Regions from separate parts of the Variovorax sp. V35 genome, predicted to be linked through region 3. Evidence: predicted binding sites of a transcription regulator. Region 3 holds the regulator's gene; each other region holds the start of a gene.
The links. Region 3 encodes sigma-54, which starts transcription at its own class of promoters, with help from an activator protein. Its sites were predicted from a motif close to TGGCANGNAANCTGCTTT; they were not measured.

Region 1 (7,733 bases), 2.9 Mb from region 3:
AGCGATCCGTTCTACAGCAAGGGGCCGAACGACCAGGGCGTGGGCTGGAACGTGCTGTCGTCGCTGCAGCGCGTGGCGCTGGGCTTCGGCCTCGCCGCAGCGGTCGGCATTCCGGCCGGCTTCGCCATCGGGCGCTTCGAGTTCCTCTCGCGCATGTTCAACCCGCTGATCAGCCTGCTGCGCCCGGTGTCGCCGCTGGCGTGGCTGCCCATCGGCCTGCTGGTGTTCAAGGGCGCCAACCCGGCCGCGATCTGGACCATCTTCATCTGCTCGATCTGGCCGATGGTCATCAACACCGCCGTGGGCGTGCAGCGCGTGCCCAGCGACTACATGAACGTGGCCAAGGTGCTCAACCTCAGCGAATGGAAGATCCTCACCAAGATCCTCTTTCCGGCCGTGCTGCCCTACATGCTCACGGGCGTGCGCCTGGCGGTGGGCACCGCGTGGCTGGTGATCGTCGCGGCCGAGATGCTCACGGGCGGCGTCGGCATCGGCTTCTGGGTGTGGGACGAGTGGAACAACCTCAACGTCGCCAACATCATCATCGCGATCTTCGTGATCGGCATCGTCGGCTTGGTGCTGGAGTTCGCGCTCATCAAGCTCGCCACCGCATTCACGTTCGAAGAGGTGAAGTCATGAACGACGATTCCAAGTACATCGAGATCCACAACGTCGAACAGGCGTTCAAGACGCCCAAGGGCCGCTTCGTCGCGCTGCGCGACGTGAACCTGAACGTGGCCAAGGGCGAGTTCGTCACGCTCATCGGCCACTCGGGCTGCGGCAAGTCGACGCTGCTGAACCTCATCGCCGGCCTGACCACGCCCACGCAGGGCGTGCTGCTGTGCGCCAACAAGGAGATCAAGGGCCCGGGCCCCGAGCGCGCCGTGGTGTTCCAGAACCACTCGCTGCTGCCCTGGCTCACCTGCTTCGAGAACGTGTACCTCGCGGTCGAACGCGTGTTCGCGGCCACCGAGAACAAGGCGCAGCTGCGCGAACGCACCGACGCGGCGCTCGCGCTGGTGGGCCTCACGCCCGCGGCGCAGAAGCGCCCCGGCGAAATCTCGGGCGGCATGAAGCAGCGCGTGGGCATCGCCCGTGCGCTGTCGATGGAGCCCAAGGTGCTGCTGATGGACGAGCCCTTCGGCGCGCTCGACGCCCTCACCCGCGCCAAGCTGCAGGACGAGCTGCTCGCCATCGTGCAGAAGACGCGCAGCACGGTCGTCATGGTCACGCACGACGTCGACGAGGCCGTGCTGCTCAGCGACCGCATCGTGATGCTCACCAACGGCCCGGCCGCCACCATCGGCGACGTGCTGGCAGTGGACATTGCGCGCCCGCGCAACCGCGTGGCGCTGGCCGAAGACCCGGCCTATGTGCACGCGCGCAAGGCGGTGATCGATTTTCTCTACACGCGCCAGGCGCATGTGGAGAAGGCCGCGGCCTGACCCGGCAGGCGCAGCACGACGGGCATCAAGACATGATGACCTGCAGGCTGTGCTCGTACCACCCCGTGAGACGCTCGAAGGTGTCCACGAGCGCCTCGCTGGAACGCACCAGCGTGGCGCGCCCCTCGGCACTGTCGAGCGCCTGCACGCCGCCGACGAGGCGCAGCCACTCGTCGCGCGCGCTCGCCAGCCCGGCGCGGATCTCGGGCGAGCTGAGCGGGGCACGCTCCAGCTCCAGCAGCGCGGCTTCGAATTCGTTCATGGTCGGCAGCAGCCGCTCGCGCGAGGCACCGGCCGCGAGTGTCGAGGCCAGCAAGGCGTCCTTGGCCAGTCGCTGCGCGCGCATGCGCTGCCGTCCGCAGATGTTGACGATGCGCAGCGCGCGCCGCGCACCCGAGGCCTCCAGCGCGTCCGTCAGCGCCTCGGCCGCCGACAGCAAGGCCTCGCCGCGCGCATCGATCGCGGCCAGCCCTTGCGATGCGGGCTTGGCCGTCAACAGCGCGGCCAGCGCGAGCCACGCGGCCTGCACCTCGCCGAGCGCCTGCACGCCGGCCGGACCCAGCTCGAGGGCCGTCAGATGATCCAGCGTCTGCTGCACGCGCTCGGTCGACTGCGTGCGCAGCACGCGCGCACGCTGTGCGTCGATGCCGGCCGCGAGCTGCGCCGCGACGCGCACCAGCCGCTGCGAGAGCATGCGCAGCTGGCCCGCGCGGTTGATCGCCTCGGCCCACTGCGCGGCCTCGATGACCGAGCGCGACACCTCGCCCAGCCGCAGGTTGGCGTGCATCGCGGCGCCCCGCAGCAGGCCGAAGGCTTCGTCTTCGCCGATGCCGCGCGCGGACATCAGCAGGCCCTTGGCGCGATCGACCCACTTGCGCTCGTCCATGCGCGTGCGCAGGGCGTCGAGTTCGGTGCGCAGCGCGGCCTCGCGGGTCCAGCGGGCCTGCGCCTGCGCGGTCAGTGCGGCGAGTGCATCGGCGCTGTCGATGGGTACCCACCCGTGCACGCCCGCGGCCACGAGCGCTGCGTGCTGCGCGCCGTCCAGCGGCGCGCTCATCACGCCCAGGGCGCACGGCGGTGCGCCGCCCCAGGGCGCCAGCGCATCGAGCAGCGCGTCGAGCTGCGGCTCTGTTTCATCCAGATGCACCAGGACCATCGACGGTGCGAGCGCCTGCGCGCGCTGCACCAGCGTGTGGCAGCCCGCGCGCCCGAGCACCGCGACGCCCGCGGCATCGATCGACTGCTGCAGCGACGCCGGCAAGGGCTCGCCTTCAGCGGGTTCAGGGGAAAGGACGACGAGAAGGGACATGGCGGCAAGGTGTGGCAAGGCCCGGGAAGCATAGGCCACGCCAGCCTGCATTCGCAGGCACGCCTCTTGCATCGAAGGGGGCACGGTGTAACGAAGCACCGCTTTGGTGAGGCTGCAGGTTCCTGCATCCAACCCGGCCCTCCTCAGGCCGGGCTCACCCCCATGCCGACGGCATTCGCCGCCGGCCTCCCGACTCCACCCCTGTCCGTCGACACGACCGCTGCCCGGTCGCGCCGCGGCTTTTTGCACCTTTGAACGCCATGTCCGGTTTCAGGAATTTCTTGCAGTCAGGCCACAGTCCGACCCTGTTCGCGGCCTTCCTGTACTTCTCGTTCTCCTGCTGCATCTGGGTGCTCAACGGCGCCATGGCGCCCTTCATCGGCGAGACCTTCAACCTCTCGCCCGCGCAGAAGGGCCTGATGCTGTCGGTGCCGATCATCGCGGGCGCGCTCATGCGCTTTCCGCTGGGCCTGCTGTCGCAGTACATCGGCCGCAAGAAGGCCACGCTGGTCGAGATGGGACTCATCGCCGTGGCGATGCTGTTCGGCTTCTTCTTCGTGAAGAGCTTCAACGACCTGCTCGCCATGGGCGTGCTGCTGGGCATCGCCGGCGCGAGCTTCGGCGTGGCGCTGTCGCTGGGCTCGGGCTGGTTCCCGCCGCAGCACAAGGGCCTGGCGATGGGCCTGGTGGGCGCGGGCAACGTGGGCACGGCCGTGTCGGTGCTGGTGGCGCCGCCGCTGGCCAACTGGCTGGGCTGGCAGGCGGTGTACGGCGTGGCCGCCGTCGCGATCCTCATTCCGATGGTCGTGATGGTGTTCTTCGCCAAGGAGCCGCCGGACGTGGACCCGCACGGCAGCTTCCGCGCGCACATCGCCTGCCTGTTCGAAAAAGACGGCTGGGTCTTCAGCCTGATCTACGGCGTGACCTTCGGCGGCTTCATCGGCCTCACGACCTTCCTGCCCTCGTACTACTACGACCAGTTCGGCGTGAGCAAGGTGCAGGCGGGCCAGCTGACGATGCTCGCGGCCTTCATGGGCGCGGCGGTGCGCATCGTGGGCGGCTGGTTGTCCGACCGCTGGGGCGGCGTGAACACGCTCACGGTGGTGCTGCTGGTGGTGGCCGTGGGCCTCGTGCTGGTGGGCTTCTCGTCGGGCTCGCTGGCGCTCACCACGCTGCTGCTGATCGTGTGCTTCGCGGCGCTGGGCGCGGGCAACGGCGCGCTGTTCCAGCTGGTGCCGCTGCGCTGGCCCACGAGCACGGCCGTGGCCGGCTCGATGATCGGCGAGATCGGCGCCCTCGGCGGCGGCCTCGTGCCCAACGCCATGGGCCTGTCGAAGCAGTACCTGGGCAGCTACGCCTGGGGCTTCGTGTTCTTCGGTGCGCTCTCGCTGGCGATGCTGGGCGTGATGCGCGTGATGCAGATCCGCTGGACGCGCACCTGGGCCGAAAAAGGCGGACGCGCGCGCGTCACGCCGGCCCCTGCGGCTGCCAAGCCCTCGCCCGTTCGCAAGGCCGCCCGTTCATGAGCCTCTTCGCCCGCCCCCGCTCAACGTGGCAGGAAGAGAAGCCACACGATGAGCAGCACGTTGAACAGCACCGACACGCCGAGCGCGAGCTGGTACAGCGCGAGCGGGTCGCGGCGGATCAGCGGCGTGGCGGCGGGCGCGTTCACGGGGCGCGAGGCGCCGCGCTCCAGCGCGAGCAGCATCTCCTCGGCGGTCTCGAAGCGTTCGCGCGGGTCGCGGGCCACGGCCTTGCGCACGAGGTGGTCGAGCCACACGGGCACGTCGGGCCGCAGGCGCGAGAGCGCGACCGGATCGCGCCGGTAGCGCGCCACCTGATAGGGCTCGATCTCGCCGTAGGGCAGGTGCCCGCCCAGCCACTGGTAGAGCGTGGCCCCGAGCGCGAACAGGTCGCTGCCCGCATCGGCCACGCCGCCTTCCTCCCACTGCTCGGGGTTGATATAGCTCGGCGTGCCCGCGTGCAGCTCGCGCTGCGCCGCGCCCTCGCGGCCCGAGATCGCCACGCCCAGGTCGAGGATGCGCCAGCGGCCGTCGTCACCCCGGTGCAGGTTGCCGGGCTTGATGTCGCGGTGGACCACGCCGTGGCGGTGCAGCCGCCCGAGTGCGCGGCTCACCTCGATGGCCGCGGCGACCACCTCGGCCACGTTGCCGCGCGTGCCGTCCTTGCGCATCTGCTCGAGCGTGCGCCCACCGTGCCAGTCGAACACGATGTACAGCGCGCTGGCGTCCGGTGCGCGCTCGTGCACGCGCACGAAGCCGCCGCCCTGCCCCACGCGCTGCCCCAGCCAGGCCTCATGCGCCAGCATCGCGCGCTCCTGCGGGTCGCCGGCGCGCGAGGGGTGCAGGGTCTTGAGTGCGACCAGCTCGCGCGTGACCGGATGGCGCGCCTGGTACAGCAGGTGTACGCCGGTGTCGGCCACCAGGCCGGTGACGACGTAGCCGTCGAGCACGTCGCCCACCTTGAGCCACGGCGGCGGCGCGAGCCGGCGGCCGTCGCCGAGTTCGTCGTCGAGCTGGCGCGCATCGAGCCCCACAACGCGGATCACCAGCGCGGTCGCGTTGTCGCGCGTGCCGGCGTCCAGCGCCGCCTGCACCAGCGCCTCGCTCGCGGCCTCGGCGTCGCCCTGCAGCGCGAGCGCGGCCACCTGCTGCGGCTTGAGCACGCCGTGCACGCCGTCGGTGCTGAGCACGAAGCAGTCGCCCACGCGCACATCGCCCTGCAGGTAGTCGACGCGCACCTGGTCGTCCAGGCCGATGGCGCGCGTGAGCCGGCTGCGCATGTCGGGGTGGTCGAAGGCGTGGTCCTGCGTGAGCAGCTGCGCGGGTTCGCCGTCGGCGCGCACGCGCCAGGCACGCGTGTCGCCCACGTGGGCCAGCGTGTAGCTCTGGCCGTGCAGCACCAGCGCGGTGAGCGTGGTGAGCGCCGTGCCGGCGCCCTCCTGCTTGCCCTGGCGGCGGCGGTTGTGGTCGGCCAGCCAGCCGTTCTGCGCGCCGATCAAACGGTCGAGCGCGGCGGTCGGCTCCCAGGTCGCGGGCGTGGCGAAGTAGTCGGCCAGCAAACCCATCACCGTGGTCTGCGCCGCCTCGCGGCCGCGTCCGCCGCTCGAGACCCCGTCGGCAATCGCCGCGATGAGCCCGCGTGCCTCGTCGCCGGCCGGCGCATGCACCGTGCCGGCGAAGTCTTCGTTCGCGTCGCGCGGCCCGCGCTGGCTGCTGTAGCCGATGTCCACTTCAAAGCTCATGGCGCGATTCTGACCGCGCGCCGCGGGCCGTCGTTCGGTTGATTTCCCTGAAAGGTCCCGCCCCATGAAGAAAATGAAACTCGTGATGGTCGGCAACGGCATGGCCGGCGTGCGCACGCTCGAAGAGCTGCTGAAGATCGCACCCGACCTGTACGACATCACCGTCTTCGGCGCCGAGCCGCACCCGAACTACAACCGCATCCTGCTGTCGCCCGTGCTCGCGGGCGAGCAGACGGTGGACGAGATCGTGCTCAACAGCTGGGAGTGGTACAGCGACAACCACATCACGCTGCACGCCGGCAAGAAGGTGGTCGAGGTCGACCGCGTGAAGCGCATCGTGCGCGCCGAAGATGGCACCGAGGCGCCCTACGACCGCCTGCTGATGTGCACCGGCTCCAACCCCTTCATGCTGCCCGTGCCCGGCAAGGACCTGAAGGGCGTGATCGCCTACCGCGACATCGCCGACACCGACTACATGATCGAGACCGCACGCACGCACAAGAACGCCGTGGTCATCGGCGGCGGCCTGCTCGGCCTCGAAGCCGCCAACGGCCTGATGCTGCGCGGCATGACCGTGACGGTGGTGCACGTGATGCCCTGGCTCATGGAGCGCCAGCTGGACGACGTGGCGGGCAAGCTGCTGCAGAAGTCGCTGGAAGACCGCGGCCTGAAGTTCCTCATGGGCGCACAGACGCAGGACCTGGTCGGGGGTGACGATGGCCGCGTGAAAGCCATCCGCTTCAAGGACGGCACCGAGGTCGCCGCCGACCTCGTGGTGATGGCCGTTGGCATCCGCCCCAATGTGGATCTGGCCGAGAAGATGCGCCTGCACTGCAACCGCGGCATCGTGGTGACCGACACGATGCAGACGGTGACCGACGCGCGCATCTACTCGGTGGGCGAATGCGCAGCGCACCGCGGCATCGCCTACGGGCTGGTGGCGCCGCTGTTCGAGCAGGCCAAGGTGGCGGCCAACCACCTGGCGCAGTTCGGCATCGGCCGCTACCTGGGCTCGCTCACCTCGACCAAGCTCAAGGTCACGGGCATCGACCTGTTCAGCGCCGGCGAGTTCATGGGCGGCGAAGGCACCGAAGAGATCGTGATGAGCGACCCCTTCGGCGGCGTCTACAAGAAGCTGGTGCTCAAGGACGACAAGCTCATCGGCGCCTGCCTGTACGGCGACACGGTGGACGGCAGCTGGTACTTCAAGCTGCTGCGCGACGGCCGCAGCGTGCACGACATCCGCGACAAGCTGATGTTCGGCGAATCGAACATCGGCGACACCGGCCACGAGGGCCACAGCAAGGCCGCGAGCATGCCCGACGACGCCGAGGTGTGCGGCTGCAACGGCGTGAACAAGGGCACCATCTGCAAGGCCATCAAGGAGAAGGGCCTGTTCACGCTCGACGAGGTGAAGAAGCACACCAAGGCCAGCGCCAGCTGCGGCTCGTGCACCGGGCTGGTCGAGCAGATCCTGATGTTCACGGCGGGTGGCGACTACTCGGCCACGCCGAAGAAGAAGGCCGTGTGCGGCTGCACCGACATGAGCCACCAGGACGTGCGCGACGCGATCCGCAAGGAGCACTGGCTCACGCACGCCGACGTGTACCGCGGCATGGGCTGGCGCACGCCCAACGGCTGCGCCACCTGCCGCCCGGCCGTCAACTACTACCTCATCAGCACCTGGCCCAAAGAGGCGAAGGACGATCCGCAG
Region 2 (7,733 bases), 720 kb from region 3:
GCACCACCACCACCACCGCGCCGAAAAGCTGGACCGGTGGTCCCACGATCGATCTAAGCAACGATTCCGATTGGCGCTGCTACCGCTACCGCGCCTTTGAAACCATCGTGCCGCTTCGCAACGTTCTCTGGGCCAACCTGCAATGAGCCTCACATCCGCTCCCTCCCCCATGAAGCCTGCTTTCACCCGTCGACCACATCGCAGCAGCACGCAGCAAAAAGGGGTGGTCGTTTTCATCGCCTTGATTGCGGTGCTGGTGCTGTCGCTGGCCGCGGCCGCTCTGCTGCGCTCTACGGACACGGCCGGCGTGATCTCGGGCAACGCGGCCTTCAAGCAGGCAGCCACCAGCATCGCCGATACGGGTGCGGAACGCGCATTCAATGCACTGCCCGCGCTCGCCGAAGCCGATGCCGATGTGGCGAACAAGTACTACCGTCTGATGCAGGCCGTGGATGCTACCGGCGTTCCCAGCACGATCACTTGGAGCTCGGTCCCCTGCTACGACCATGAAGGCAGCGTCGCAACCATCTCCTGTACGGACGAATCCCTGTACCGGGTGCAGTACGTGATCGACCGGCTGTGTACCACCGCCCCCGCCAAGACCGACCCCCTGACCCTGCTGACCAGCAAATGCGTGGCCGGGCAGCCGTTTTCAGCAGGAGGAAATGCGGGTGACGACAACAACAGCCATGCGCAGACCACCAACATCTTCGGAAGCCTGACACCGCCGCCGGCAACCCGGCCCACGATTCACTACCGGGTGACCGTGCGCGTTCTCGGCCCGCGCAATACCAGCAGCATTGTTCAGACAACGATCGAATTGCCATTTGGCTGATCGACGGCAACACAAATCAAATTCATCATGCAAAAGAACTATTTCTCGCGCGCCCTTGTTCATGCGCTGATCGCGTCCGTCGCGTTGCAGCCGACGTTTTTGCTGGCAGCAACAGATTTAACGGATGCCCCGCTGATTGTGCAAAGCAGAGTCAAGCCCAACATTCTTTTTACGCTTGATAACTCGGGGAGTATGGCGTGGGAAACAATAACCGGCAATGATGCGACAAGCGAGTACGATAGCGGCAAAACGAATCGTGCTTTTTACTCCCCCGCCTACAACAAGCTTTATTACAACCCGGAAATCACCTATTTGCCGGCGGTAAAATACGACAGCACGGCAACGGTAACGGCATTCACATCCAGCATGGGTGCCAGCCCTCCGGATGCCGCTCGAATCGATCCATATGCCACTAGTGGAAGCAAGAATCTGAAAGAAACCTGCTGGGGAAAATCGAGCATCGCACTGCCGCTCTACAACTCCACATCTTTTGCCAAGAACACCAACTGCCCTGACAACTCCACAGGCACATATAGCCAACAATATACGCGCTATGCCTTCTATTATTCTTGGAAAGGCACCGGGAATCCAAACGGCAATGACAATCAAAACAACGACACCAATTACACGCGCGTAGAGATCACTCCCGGGACGACCACTTATTCACGTGCCGCATCACGTACAGATTGTGGGGCAGGAGCCACATGCACCTACGACCAAGAAATACAGAATTTCGCCAATTGGTTTACGTACTATCGAACGCGTATCGCAACCGCAAAAACCTCTCTTGGAATTGCCTTTTCCGCGCTTGACGGAAAATCGAGGGTTGGCTTTTCCACCATCAACAACAACTCCAGCAGCGAAAATAAAACCGCCGCAAATTTTGTCGCCCTTTCCAATTTCGATTCCACGCAAAAATCCACTTGGTACAGCCGCGTATATGGAATTAATCCCGGCGGAGGCACGCCTCTCGTCCCAGCGTTAGATCGCGCCGGCCAGTACTTCACATCTGGCACCATGCCGGGGGCAACGTCAACGACGGCGCGGAGCGTCACCGTTCCTCTTGCCTGCACTCCCAACTACACAATTTTGTCTACCGATGGATATTGGAACGAAGGGAGTGTGAAGGACGTCGGGAATCTGGACAAAAAGGTTCCCACACTGCCGGCCAATGTCTATTACGACGATGTAGCCAAAGTGGCCATCAACGACCCTATTGCAGGCGTTCCATTGGAGGCTGGGAAAAATTTCCCTGCCCCCTTCTACGATGGAAACAGCGCATCCGACACCTTGGCGGACGTCGCAATGAAGTACTGGATTTCCGATCTCACAGCACCCACCTCATCCGCCGGCAAGGTCGCGGCCAATTCATCCGACCCTGCGACTTGGCAACACATGGTGACGTTCACCATCGGCCTAGGTGCCAGCGGCACCCGTTCCACACCGCCGAGCGGTTCGAGTTCTTGGCCCGCGCCGGTGGCCAATTCAGCAACCGCCATTGACGACCTTTGGCATGCTGCGCTGAACGGCCATGGCCAGTATTTCAACGCCAACGATCCGGCGAAGCTGCAGACCGCGCTCTCGTCGATTCTTAACAACATCGTCAATCGCACAGGCGCGGCCGCCTCTGTGGCCGTGAGCAATCCGAACGTCCGCTCGGGCGACAACACGGCCTTTGCCTCCAACTTCAACTCCGGATCCTGGTACGGCAATCTGGAAGCGTTCGCGATCGATGTCAATACCGGGCTGGTGGGCACGACCCCGCTCTGGTCCGCACAGTCGCTGCTGGACGACAAGGTCTTCAGCACCCGCAAGATCGCCAGCTTCAATGGCACTTCGGGCGTCGCATTCACCACGGACGGGCTCAGCGCCGCACAGATCTCGCGACTGAACTCGCCCGCAACGCCGCCCGGCCCGGCTGACAACGCTGCCGTGCTCTCCTACCTGCGGGGTGATCGCACCAAGGAAGGCACCGACAGTACCAGTGCACGCCCCTATCGGACGCGCACCCACGTGCTCGGGGACATCGTGAACGCCGAGCCCACCTATGTTTCGGCGCCTCGCTCGAGCTACACCGATGCGGGCTACGCCACGTTCAAGGCCGGCGCCGCAGCCAACCGGACCAAAGTCGTCTATCAGGGCGCCAACGACGGCATGCTGCACGCATTCGATGCGACCACCGGCAACGAACTGTGGGCCTACGTGCCCGGCAGCCTGCTGGCCAGCAATCTCTCCGCCACGGCCACGACGACCAGCTCCCTGGTCGGCCTCTCCCAGCAAGCCCCCACATTCCAGCATCGCTTCTATGTCGACGGCACGGCCGTGGCGACGGATGTGGACCTCAGCAATACAAGCGCCAACCTGCCCACACCCCCCTCTCCCAGTTGGGCGACCGTGCTCGTGGGAGGTCTCGGCAAGGGGGGGCGCGGCTATTACGCCTTGAATGTGACCGCGCCTTCGGCTGCGTCGGAAGCCGACGTCGCGAGCAAGGTGATGTGGGAGTTTCCCAATGCGAACACCACCGACACAGTCAGGAACAGCATCGGCTATTCCTACGGCACGCCCCTCAATGTGAAAACCAAGGCCGCGGGATGGGTCACGCTGGTGACCTCCGGCTACAACAACGGCTCCGACACGGGCGGCGACGGGACGGGTCACCTCTATGTTCTGAATACCGCGACAGGCGAACTGATCAAGGACATCAGCACCGGGGTAGGCACGAGCGCCATCCCTAGCGGGCTGGCCAAGATCAGCGCGTTTTTGGTCAGCCCCGGCACCGACGACACGGCCGACTACGTGTATGGCGGGGATTTGTACGGCAACGTTTGGCGGTTCGATCTTTCGTCCAATTCGACGACCGACTGGAATGTCAGGCGGCTAGCGACACTGGTCGACAGCGGTGGCACAGCACAACCCATCACCAACGCGATTGAGTTGGGGGTGGTCAAGAACAAGCGCATGGTGTTTGTGGGCACCGGCCAGTACCTTGGCTCCTCCGATATCCCCGGTGGAACGGGCGCCAATGCCAACGCCAGCCAGGCGCAATCGTTCTACGGCCTGATGGACAACAAGTCCGACTCGCCAACCATCACACCGCTGCGCGCCAGCCTCGTCAGGCAAACGGCGACCCGCTCGGGCGACAACATCAACGTGACCAGCAACCCCCTGGACCTGGCAACCAAGAAAGGCTGGGTACTCGATTTCGCGACCACACCGGTGGGCGAGCGTTCGTACACGAGCCCGGTGCTGTTCCAAGGCGTTCTGGCCTTCACGACAAACATTCCCTCTAGCGACGAGTGCTCACCAGGCGGAAGCTCCAATCTGTACTTCCTCAACTACGCGAACGGCGGGGCGATTCCCAACCTGAGCAGCCGCTTCATCGGCAATGTGCTGGCAAGTCGCGTGCAGCCCGAGGGGCTGCCGAACGGGTCGATCAAGATCCTCGTGCGCACGTCCGATGGGAAGAACAAGGTCTATGACGTGACGGTGCCGTCGGCGACGACGCCTACCCGAATCATGTGGCGGGAAGTCATCGCGAACTGAAGGAGCGCAACGCCGGTTAGCGCGCTCAAAAGAAAGGATCAAACCCGTACGCGGGTTCGCGCAGCAGCTGCCGCTGCTGCTTGAGCCAGCGCTTGGTCGCCGTTGCGTCAGCCAGCGTGCGCAGTTCGCGCTGCTGCTGGCTCAGTTCCAGGCGCAGCTGCCGGCGGTGCTGCTCGAGCAGTGGGCCCAGCTTGCGCGGGTCGATGGCGGTGCGCCCGGGCGCGAGCCCGTGGTCGTAGCAGAACCGCAGCTCGACGCCCTCGATCTCCGCCTTCATTTCCGCCAGTGGTTCGCCCAGCACCTTGTTGTAGTGCTTCAGGCGCTCGGCGCTGGCGCTCGCGATATGGCTGGCGTCGATCTGCTCGATCTGCAGTTGCAACTCGAGCAACGCGAGCAGGTTGTTGGCCGCGTAGGCCTGGTTCGCCTTCTGCTCTGCATCAGCGCCGTCTTGATGTCGCGCTGCTGCGCATCGGTTTCGCGGTCGGGGTTCAGGGCGCTGGCGAGCTTGCGGAAGATTTCGCGCATGGACTGCGTGGCCTGTTGCGCCTCGGCTTCGCGGCGCAGTTGCGCGGCGCTGGCCTTGCAGCGCGGCGCGGCCTGGGTGTTGTGCTCGGCCTCCTTGGCCTCTTGGGCCGCCGCCTTCGCCTGCATCCCCTGCTGCATGCGCGCGAACAGATCGTCGTGCGTGTCGACGCTCTCGCCGTCGCCCAGGTCGGAGCCGGTCATGGCTTCAGCCACGTCCTTCATAGCCCGCACATCTGCTGCCGGTCGGTGTCGAAATCGATCTCGGCGTGCCAGGCGAACAACGCCTTGAGTTCTTCATCATTGTTTTCATCGTCGCCGTCGAGCGCATGCAGCAACTCGCCCGCGGCGTCACACACCAGTTCGCGCAGCGGCTCGCGATCGGTCTGGGTCCATCCGCGCGGCTGGCCCAGCAGTTCGTCCAGCGCGAACACCCATTGCCTGCGCGCGGCCAGCAGTTCGTCTTCCAGCGGCTGCAGCACCTGCGCATGGGCCTGGCGGTAGGTGCCGATGCCGTCGTGCCACGCCGCCAGCGTCTGGCGGGCCTTCTCGATCTGGCGGATCAGGTGTTGAAGCGCTTCTGCGGCGGCGTCAGTGCGGGGCCGGCTTCGCTAGGGGAGATTTGCAGGGCTTGGGGCGCATCTGGCGGATTCGGAATCGACGGCGGAAGACCGAATTGTCGATGAGCGCCTGCGCGTCAGCGCGCCGAAACGAGCCGAGCCTTTGCACCAAAATGACGCGGCTGGAAATTGAATTCCGACCCTATTTTCTACGCGAAGCCTTCATGGCTGCGGAGTTTTCTCCCGGTGAGATCGATGGCCGGGCAGTCAAGTCACGACTGCGAGTGGAGGTTGTGTTCAACGACCCGTCGCCTTCAATGCGTTGAAACGCTCTCCTCAGGTTAAATCTTGCCAGCGTGCGACGAAGTGCGTAGCCGCCGTTCAATCCAGGGAGCTCATCCAGCCGTCCAAGATGGTGTCGATAGAAGCAGGCATCAGGGCCGCGCAGCGCTCTTCGTGAAGAACATCTCGACCATGCAGGACGATAGGACCACCTAACTGTTGGAGCCAGTGAGGTTCGAGTAGACGCAAAAAAGCCGCCCGAAGGCGGCTTCTCTGGAAACAGCAGAGCTGTTACGGGCGGCACGAAGCGGGCAGGAACTTAACAGCCATGCCGCCGGTCGTGCCAGGACGGCACAGCCATTCAATGGAGCCACCAGTGGGAACCGTCGAGCTGCCGCCTGCGCCGGCGACCGTGGCAGTGGGCGCGGTAGTCAGCGCCGTACCAGCCAGAGCAGTACCGCCCGACGTCGGCGTGAGAGTGACGGTGCCGTTGCCAGCTGCCGCCGTGTAGGTAATCGTGATCACGCCAGTCAGATCGGCGATGGCGATGCTCGAAACATTTGGCGTTGCGGCCGGAAGCACATAACCATTCGCGAAGCCGGCGCCTTGGGCGGCGTTTTCAGAGATTGCCGTCTTGGCGCCGCTGGCAAGTGCCAGACCTTCGGTAACGCGCGAGCGGACAACGTAGTCCTGGTACGCAGGCAGCGCAACTGCGGCCAAGATACCAATGATCGCCACAACGATCATCAATTCGATCAGGGTAAAACCCTTTTGCACATTGCGTGCGATAGAACGACGGTTCATTCGATTAACTCCAGGTTGGTTTGTAAAGCCCGGGAACCAGCCCGGAGCGGGGTAACTTCCGCAGCATCCGTGCCACCCGGTTTCCCCACCCTGCAGCCCTCGATCGGGCCGCCTTTGGTCACAAGATAGTTACATGATGTGACACAACTCGCACTCAGATGCCAATTGTGTCGACAAATTTGTCATGCCCGACCGCTTCCAGTCAGAAGGTCAGCACCCCATCCGCCTTGAGCCAGCGGATGTCCCGCTGCGCCAACCCTGCCACCTCCCGCCCGGCCAGCATCTCGATCTGGCTCATGATTTCTTCGGTCTCCGCCGGCTTGGTGTGGGTGATGTAGATCGGGTATTGCTTGCCCGGATCGATGTGCGCCAGTTCGTGCGCCAGCGCCACCGGCGACAGATGCAGGCTGCGTTCGGCCAATGCCTCTTCGCGGGAGCTGAAGGCCGTTTCGATGACCAGCATCGCCACGTCGATCGCGTTGACGCGCTCCCAGAAGGGTGGATTGCGCTCGGTGTCGCCGCTGAAAACCCAGTGGGCGCCGCCTTCGGCCCGGCGGATGGCGAAGCCGCAGGCCGGCACGGTGTGGACGGCCGGCAGCACCTCGATCAGCTTGGGAGCGTCGCTGCCCAGTTCTAGGCGCTGCCCGACCGCGATCTCATGAAAACTCACGAACGGCGATTCGGGGCTGGGAATGCGTTCGAAATTCGGCCAGATGACGTTGTTGAACACATGCGCCCGCAGCGCATCGATGGTGGCCGCCAGGGCGTGCACGCGCAGGGGCCGGACGCGGCGGCTGCCGACGGCGTCGAGCATCAGGGGCAGGGCGGCGATGTGGTCGAGGTGCGAATGGGTGAGCACCACGTCGTCGATGGCGGCCATCTCGTCGAGGGTGAGGTCACCGACGCCCGTGCCGGCGTCCACGAGCAGGTCCGCATCGACCAGGAACGAGGTGGTGCGGCAGTCCTTGGCGATGGCGCCCGAGCAACCCAGCACGCGAACCTGCATTGTGGAAGACCCCTTGTATGCGTCTGTCGTCATTTGGTGTCGAACCGGGTGGCGCCGTCCCAGTCCGGGTCTTGCGGGCGAAGCGCCATCGAGGCTAAACGCTGGGCGTAGAGCTGGTAAAGGACTTTTTTCGCATCCGCGGCGAGCAGGGGGGCCAGCAAGTTCCGGCCCAGCGCCCAAT
Region 3 (7,733 bases):
CGCGGCCGGTGGCAAGAAGCCCGCGGCCCCGGCACCCACTCCCGCGCCCGGCGCCGGGCTGCGTCCGAGCACCACGCTGGGCGGCCCCGAAGGGGAAGGGCGCAAGTGATCGAAACCGCAGGAACCCAGACCGCCGACGGCATTCCGGGCAGCCGCCTCGTGGCGCGCGGCCTCAAGAAGAGCTACGGCAGCCGCACGGTCGTGAAAGACGTCTCGCTCGACGTGCAAAAGGGCGAGGTCGTCGGACTGCTCGGCCCCAACGGCGCGGGCAAGACCACCTCGTTCTACATGATCGTCGGGCTGGTGCGCGCCGACGCCGGCGAGATCACCATCGACGGCGAGCCCATCGCCCACATGCCCATTCACCGCCGCGCGCGCATGGGCCTGAGCTACCTGCCGCAGGAAGCCTCGATCTTCCGCAAGCTCACGGTCGAGGAAAACGTGCGCGCCGTGCTCGAGCTGCAGCGCGAGCCCGACGCCAACGGCCGCATGGTGCCGTTGTCGAAGCAGGCCACCGAAGAGCGACTGGCCGACCTGCTGTCCGACCTGCGCGTGGACCACCTGCGCGATTCGCCCGCGCTCGCGCTGTCGGGCGGCGAGCGCCGCCGCGTCGAAATCGCGCGTGCGTTGGCCACACAGCCGCGCTTCATCCTGCTGGACGAGCCCTTCGCCGGCATCGACCCGATCGCCGTGATCGAGATCCAGCGGATCATCAGTTTCCTGAAAGAGCGCGGCATCGGCGTGCTCATCACCGACCACAACGTGCGTGAGACGCTGGGCATCTGCGATCACGCGTTCATCATCAGCGACGGGCACGTGCTGGCACAAGGCACACCCTCGGAGATCGTCGACAACGCCGAGGTACGCAGGGTGTACCTGGGCGAGCACTTCCGCATGTAAGGGCGGGGGCGGTTCCTATGAAGCAAGGGCTGTCCCTTCGCGTTTCGCAGCATCTGGCCTTGACGCCTCAGCTGCAGCAGTCGATCCGGCTTCTGCAGCTCTCCACGCTCGAACTGAGCCAGGAGGTGGAGCAGATGCTGGACGAGAACCCGTTCCTCGAGCGCACCGCGGAAGAAGCGGCGCGCGAGGAATTCGGGCTGGACACGGCCGACGCGCCGGTGCCGCGCGACGACGCGGGCGAGGGCGAGGCCGAGTTCACGCCGTCCGCCGCCAGCACGTCCTCCACCTCCAGCGACACCACCACCTCGACCCCCGACACCGACGGCCCCGCCGCCGAGATCGCCGAGCGCGAGCCCGACTGGGAAGGCGACGGCACCGTCGACATGGCGCCCGACGACAGCGAGTGGGGCAGCGACGCGCCCGCGCGCCAGAACAACCTGGGCGACGACGAGCGTGCCGACGCCACCGAACTCGCGCGCAGCCAGGAGTCGCTGCAGTCGTTCCTGCACCGCCAGGCGCTGAGCCTGCGGCTCAATGAAAACGACTGCGCCGCGCTGCGCTTCCTGATCGAGTCGCTCAACGACGACGGCTACCTCGAAGACTCGCTGCCCGCATTGGCCTCGGGCCTGGCGGGCGACGACAACGACCAGTTCGACGACCTCGTGCACCACTTCCAGGTGGCGCTGGGCCTGCTGCAGAGCCTGGAGCCGGTGGGCGTCGGCGCGCGCGACCTCGGCGAATGCCTGAGCATCCAGCTGAAGGCGCTTGCCAGCGAAGACGAGACCGAGGCCGAAGCGCTCATCCGCAAGACCGCCATCGCGATCTGCAAGCAGCCCATGGAGCTGCTCGCGCGGCGCGACTTCAAGCGCCTGGCCACGCTCACGCGCACCAACGAAGACCTGGTGCGCTCGGCGCTGCAGGTCATTGCGCGGCTCGAGCCCAAGCCGGGGCGCCGCTTTGTCGACGTCGAACGCAACATCGTCATTCCCGACGTGATCGTCACCAAGACCGGGCGCGGCACCAACGTGAAGTTCCGCGTCATGCTCAACCCCGAGGTCATGCCGCGCCTGCGCGTGCACGACATTTACGCCGGTGCGCTCAAGTCGCACAAGGGCGAGGGCAGCCAGGCGCTGTCGCAGCGGCTGCAGGAGGCGCGCTGGTTCATCAAGAACATCCAGCAGCGCTTCGACACCATCCTGCGCGTGAGCAACGCCATCGTCGAGCGCCAGAAGAGCTACTTCGTGCACGGCGAGCTGGCCATGCGCCCGCTGGTGCTGCGCGAGATCGCCGACGAGCTGGGCCTGCACGAGTCGACCATCTCGCGCGTGACCACCGCCAAGTACATGGCCACGCCCTTCGGCACGGTCGAGCTGAAGTACTTCTTCGGTTCGGCGCTGGGCACCGAGACCGGTGGCAATGCGTCGAGCACCGCGGTGCGCGCGCTGATCAAGCAGTTCGTGAGTTCCGAGAGCATCAAGAAGCCGCTGTCCGACAGCCAGATCTCCGAGATGCTGAAAGAGCAGGGCATCGAGTGCGCGCGCCGCACCGTCGCCAAGTACCGCGAAGCGCTGCGCATCGCACCGGCCAACCTGCGCAAGGCTCTGTAGAAAGCCCACGATGACCCGTCGCCTGCTGTCGCGCTGGGGGCATTGGGTTCTTGTTGTGGCTGCGGCGCTGCTGTTCGCCGGCTGCGCCACGCTGCCCGACGAGGCACCGCGCCCGCCCACCAAGGCCATCGCCGTCTCGGCCGACACCGCGCTCGGCAAGATCGCGCTGGCCTCGCAGCCCGACCCCGACCTCAGCGGCTTTCGCCTGATGCCTGGCGGCGACTTCGCCTTCGACACGCGGCTGCAGCTGGCGCGCCGCGCGCAGCGCACGCTCGACGTGCAGTACTACCAGATCGAGAACGACGAGACCGGCCGCTACCTGCTGCGCACTCTGCGCGATGCGGCCCAGCGCGGCGTGCGCGTGCGCCTGTTGATGGACGACCTGTACACGTCCGGCGAAGACGAGCTGCTGCTCGGCCTGGCCGCCACGCCGAACGTCGAGCTGCGCCTGTTCAACCCGTTCCCGGCGGGGCGCGGCAGCCTGCTCAAGCGCTTCACCGCGTCGCTGTTCGACTTCAGCCGCGTCAACCGCCGCATGCACAACAAGCTCTTCATCGCCGATGGCGCGATGGCGGTGGCGGGCGGGCGCAACATCGGCAACCAGTACTTCCGCCGCACCACCGGCCCGAACTTCATCGACCTCGACACCTTCGTGACGGGTGCGCTGATCCCGCGCCTGGGCGTGCTGTTCGACCAGTACTGGAACAGCCCGCACGTGCGCCCGATCGGCGCGGTCGTGCACACCGACCTGCCGCGCGAAGAGCTGCAGCGCCGCTTCGACGCCGCCACCGGCCCCGACACCACGCCGCCGCCGCCCAGGCCTGCGCCCAACGACCTGCTCGGCTACAGCCCGGTGGCCGACGACCTCGACGCCGGCAAGCTGGGCCTGATCTGGACCACCGCCGAGGCTTATGCCGATTCGCCCGACCGCGTGATCGGCAAGACCGCGTCGTACGGCGGCGTGCCGCTGCTCGACGTGGACAGCGTGCGCTACAACGTGGTCGAGCAGATGCGCCGCGCGCGCAGCGAGGTGACGCTGGTCTCGCCCTACCTGATCCCGGGCGCGTCGGGGCTGGAGGTGATGCGCGAGATCCGCGGGCGCAACGTGAAGATCAGCGTGGTCACCAACTCGCTCGCCGCCACCGACGAACCGCTGGTGCACACCGCCTACCGCCGCTACCGCGCCGACATGCTCGCGTTGGGCGCCGAGCTGCACGAGCTGAGTTCCGCGCGCACGCGGCGCAGCGTGCGGCTGGGTTTGTTCGGCACGTCGGTGGGGCGGCTGCACGCCAAGTCGGCGGTGATCGACCAGCGCATCCTGTTCGTCGGCTCGATGAATTTCGACCCGCGCTCCGAGATCCACAACACCGAGATCGGCCTGTTCATCCGCAGCCCCGAGATGGCGCAGCAGACACTGAAGCTGCTCGACGTGCTCAAGCAGCAGGGCGCCTACCGGCTGCGCTTTGCCGAAGGCGGTAATGCGGGCGCAGTCGGCTCGCGGCGCATCGAATGGGTCAGCGAGGAAGGCGGCAAGACCACCGTGCTGCACGAAGAGCCCGACTCGGGCTTCTGGGACCGCACCATGCTCGAGCTGCTGTCGCCGCTCACGCCCGAGAGCCTGTTGTAGCGGCTCAGGTGCCGCGCACCGCCGACCACACCAGCCGCAGGCCCAGCAGGCCCATCACGCCACCGGCCGCGCGGTCGATCCAGGTCTTGTAGCGCAGGTAGGCCGCACGCGGCGCGGCCGAGGACAGCGCCAGCGCGACGATCGCGTACCAGCCCGTCTCGATGCAGAAGATCACGGCCGGCACCGCGAGCGCCAGCACCAGCGGCACCTCACGCGGAAGGAAGGCCGCGAAGATGCTCGCATACACCACCGCCGTCTTCGGGTTGCTGATCTGCGTGGCCAGGCCGAGCAGGAAGGTGCGTCCGCTGCGGCCCTGGCTTCGGGGCGAGGCGTCCGTGTCGGGCGTGATCGCGAGCGGCTGCCGCGCGCCGCGCCAGATGCGAAAGCCCAGGTAGATCAGGTAGGCGCCGCCGAAGGCCTTGATCGCGAGGTACAGCCCCGGCACCGCGAGGAAGGCCGCCTGCAGCCCGGCCAGCGCCGCGATCGAGAACGCCAGCCCGCCGGCGCCCATGCCCAGCGCCGCAGCCAGCCCGTCGCTGCGCGAGGCCACGGCCGTGCGCGCCACCATGACGAAGCTCGGGCCCGGGCTCATCGCGCCCACGGCCATGGCGCCGGCGATGCCGAGCAGGGACAGAAGGTGGGCGTCGGTCATGGGAAGGCTCCGGTGGGGAATGGGTTCATTGCACGTTCACGGCTTCGACCTGCACCAGCAGCTTCACCTTGTTCTCGAAGCCGAAGTTCAGGCCCCAGGTGATGCCCCAGTCGCTGCGCTGCACGGTGGCCTCGAAGTCGCCGCCGCAGACCTGGCGGTTGATGAGCGGGTTCAGGTAGCAGTTGAAGCGCACGGCCTTCAGCGTCACCGGCTTGGTCTGGCCCATGAGCGTGAGCGTGCCGGGCACGTCGGTCACCTTGTCGCCGCTGAAGTCGATGCGCTCGGCCACGAAGCGGCCGGTGGGAAATTCGGCCACGTTGAAGAAGTCCTTGCTCTGCACGTGGCGGTTGAGCAGGTCGACGCCGGTGTTGATGGAGCTGATGTCCATCGTGATGTCGACCTTGCCGCTGGCGCCGGTGCCGTCGATCTTCACCGAGCCGTCCTTGGTGCTGAAGCGGCCGCGGTTGGTGGTGGTGCCGTAGTGGCCCATCTCGTACATGACGAAGGTGTGGGTCGGGTCGATCACGTAGCTCGCATTTTTGACCGGCCCGCCCGCGGGCTTGGCGGCCAGCGGCGGCGCGGTGTATTCCTGGGCCGTGGCGGCCAGCGGCAGGGCCGCGCCCGCGCACAGGGCCGCGGCGAAGAAGAGCTTGTTCATGGCAAGGGAAGAAGGATGCATGGGAAATGAAATCGTCGTCACAGCGGCCCGAGGCCCGCGAGCGTCAGCTTGAAGCGCACCTGCACCTCGTTGCCGACCACCGAGGTGTCGGTCCATTCGCCGTCGCCCACCTTGTAGTCGAGCCGCTGGATCGTGAGCGTGCCCGTGGCGACCGAGTAGGCGCCGCCCGACGACACGATGCTCACGGGCACCGTCACGTACTTGCTGACGCCCTTGATGGTGAGCTTGCCGGCCATCTCGAAGCGGCCTTCGCCCAGCGCCTTGATGGCGCTCGAGCGGAAGCTGGCCTGCGGGAAATGCGCGGTGTCGAACCAGGTCGGCTTGGGCAGCTCGGCATCGCTCATGGGCACGCCGAAGCCGGCGCTGGCGGTGTCGATCTGCAGCACGACCGAGCCGCCCTCGGGCTTCTTCGGGTCGAAGGCGACCTGCGCGTCGAAGCGCTTGAAGCTGCCTTCCACCGGCACGCCCATCTGCTTGCTGACGAAGGCGATCTGGCTCTTCTCGGGCACCAGTTTGGCGGTGGTGGCCGGCAGGGGCTCGGCCGCGGCGTGCAGCGCGAGGCCGAAGAGGGCGGCGGTGCCCCACAAAAGACGGGTCGTCATCCGGCGGATTCCTTGCGTGGCGCGGGCCACATGCGTTGCAACAGACCGTCGTGGTCGATCCAGTGGTGCTTGAGCGCCGCCGCCACGTGCAGCAGCGTGACGCCGGCCAGCAGGAAGGCGCTGCGCTGGTGCAGCGGCTTGAGCACGGCCTCGGCGAAGTCCTTGTCGACCGCCACCAGGTCGGGCAGCGGCAGCAGGCTGAACCACACGACCGGCACGCCCATGCCCGAGCTGTAGGCCCAGCCGAACAGCGGGACCGCGAAGAACAGCAGGTACATCAGCGCATGGCTGATGCGGTGGGCGGCCCGCTGCCAGGCCGGCATGGCCGCCAGCACCCGCGCCGACAGCGGCGGCGGGCGGTGCGTGAGGCGCCACAGCAGCCGCAGCGCCGACAGCAGGAGAATGGTGATGCCGGCCCACTTGTGCCAGCTGTAGAGCTTCAGGCGCTGCGGCGAGAAGGGCAGGCCCGTCATGTAGAGCCCGACGCCGAGCGAGCCGACGATCATTGCCGCGAGCAGCCAGTGCAGGGCCATCGCGACCCGCCCGTAGCGGGGCTCGCGCAGGGCGGCGGCGCCAACGGCAGGAGCGGGAAGGGGTTCGACGGGCATCGGGGCAGGGGCGGCGGCGGCCTGTGCGCGGAGCATAGCTCGGAAGCGATGACACCGCAGCGGGGCCGGCCCCCGCCGGGAAGCACCGCGCGCTACGGCGATGACGGCGGTTGTTGCTGTTGCCGCTGCGCCCGCAGCAGCACGCGCCGCAGCGCGTCCGGCTGCACCGGCTTGCGCAGCGCATGCCAGCCGCGCGCGGCGGCCAGCTGCTGCGTGGCTTCGGTGATGTCGGCCGAGATCAGCGCGATCGTCAGCGAGGGCTTGCGCTGCGCCAGCCGCTCGGCCAGCGCAATGCCGTTGAACGCGCCGGGCAGGCGGATGTCGCACAGCGCTGCGTCGAGCGCGTCCAGGTCGGCCAGCGCGAGCGCCTCGGCGGCGCTGGCGTAGATGCGCGGCGCCACGTGCCAGTGCCGCAGCAGCGCCGAGAGGCTGTCGGCCACCACGATGTTGTCCTCGACCACCAGCACGGCGAGGCCGGGGCGCAGCTCGGCGTCGGCATCGGGCTCGTCCATCGTCACGGAGGGCGCGGGGGCCGGCACGGCCGCCGCACCGGGGCGGGCCGCCGGCAGCTCGAAGCTGAAGACCGAGCCCTTGCCCGGCGCCGAACGCAGCGCGACCTCGATGCCCAGCTGCCCCGCCAGCCGCCGCACGATCGCCAGCCCCAGGCCGTGGCCGTGCTGCAGGTTGCGCTCCACGTTGCCGACCTGCTCGAAGTCGTCGAACACGCGCGTCTGCGATTCGGCCGCGATGCCGATGCCGCTGTCGCGCACCTCGACGCGCCATGCGCGCCCGGTGTCGGTGTCGGGCCGGCGGCGCGCCCGCACGGCCAGCAGCACGCGCCCGCGCGGCGTGAACTTGAGGGCGTTGTCCAGCAGGTTGGAGAGCACGCGGCGCAGCGCCACCGCGTCGGTCCAGGCCACCGCCTCGGCCGGGCAGCGCACCGCGACACGGCCTTCGCCGGCCTGGCGTGCCAGCTCGTTCAGCAGCGGCGCCAGCGCCACCGCCGCCGGACGCAGCGGATCGACCGCGGCCTCGATGCGGCCGATCTCGAGCAGCTG

Region 1: a site for sigma-54 is predicted at 2,810-2,827, ahead of ACAM42_RS22745 (nitrate/nitrite transporter). Genes of this name have one in related genera too.
Region 2: a site for sigma-54 is predicted at 6,604-6,621, ahead of ACAM42_RS33140 (pilin). Genes of this name have one in related genera too.

What each region holds. Positions count from the first base shown of each region.
Region 1 covers NZ_AP028666.1:4,944,763-4,952,495, forward strand. Annotated here, with positions in the region: gene ntrB (nitrate ABC transporter permease) at 1-639, shown strand, start outside; gene ACAM42_RS22735 (ABC transporter ATP-binding protein) at 636-1,445, shown strand; gene ACAM42_RS22740 (type IV pili methyl-accepting chemotaxis transducer N-terminal domain-containing protein) at 1,471-2,754, opposite strand; gene ACAM42_RS22745 (nitrate/nitrite transporter) at 3,015-4,280, shown strand; gene ACAM42_RS22750 (protein kinase) at 4,301-6,019, opposite strand; gene nirB (nitrite reductase large subunit NirB) at 6,084-7,733, shown strand, end outside.
Region 2 covers NZ_AP028666.1:7,151,072-7,158,804, forward strand. Annotated here, with positions in the region: gene ACAM42_RS33110 (PilW family protein) at 1-146, shown strand, start outside; gene ACAM42_RS33115 (hypothetical protein) at 170-835, shown strand; gene ACAM42_RS33120 (pilus assembly protein) at 863-4,378, shown strand; gene ACAM42_RS33125 (hypothetical protein) at 4,404-4,766, opposite strand; gene ACAM42_RS33130 (hypothetical protein) at 4,694-5,104, opposite strand; gene ACAM42_RS33135 (hypothetical protein) at 5,122-5,382, opposite strand; gene ACAM42_RS33140 (pilin) at 6,034-6,546, opposite strand; gene ACAM42_RS33145 (3',5'-cyclic-nucleotide phosphodiesterase) at 6,749-7,552, opposite strand; gene ACAM42_RS33150 (CHASE2 domain-containing protein) at 7,582-7,733, opposite strand, start outside.
Region 3 covers NZ_AP028666.1:585,818-593,550, forward strand. Annotated here, with positions in the region: gene lptA (lipopolysaccharide transport periplasmic protein LptA) at 1-109, shown strand, start outside; gene lptB (LPS export ABC transporter ATP-binding protein) at 106-900, shown strand; gene rpoN (RNA polymerase factor sigma-54) at 918-2,507, shown strand; gene ACAM42_RS02710 (phospholipase D family protein) at 2,518-4,134, shown strand; gene ACAM42_RS02715 (LysE family translocator) at 4,139-4,786, opposite strand; gene ACAM42_RS02720 (YceI family protein) at 4,812-5,444, opposite strand; gene ACAM42_RS02725 (YceI family protein) at 5,483-6,067, opposite strand; gene ACAM42_RS02730 (cytochrome b) at 6,064-6,675, opposite strand; gene ACAM42_RS02735 (ATP-binding protein) at 6,768-7,733, opposite strand, start outside.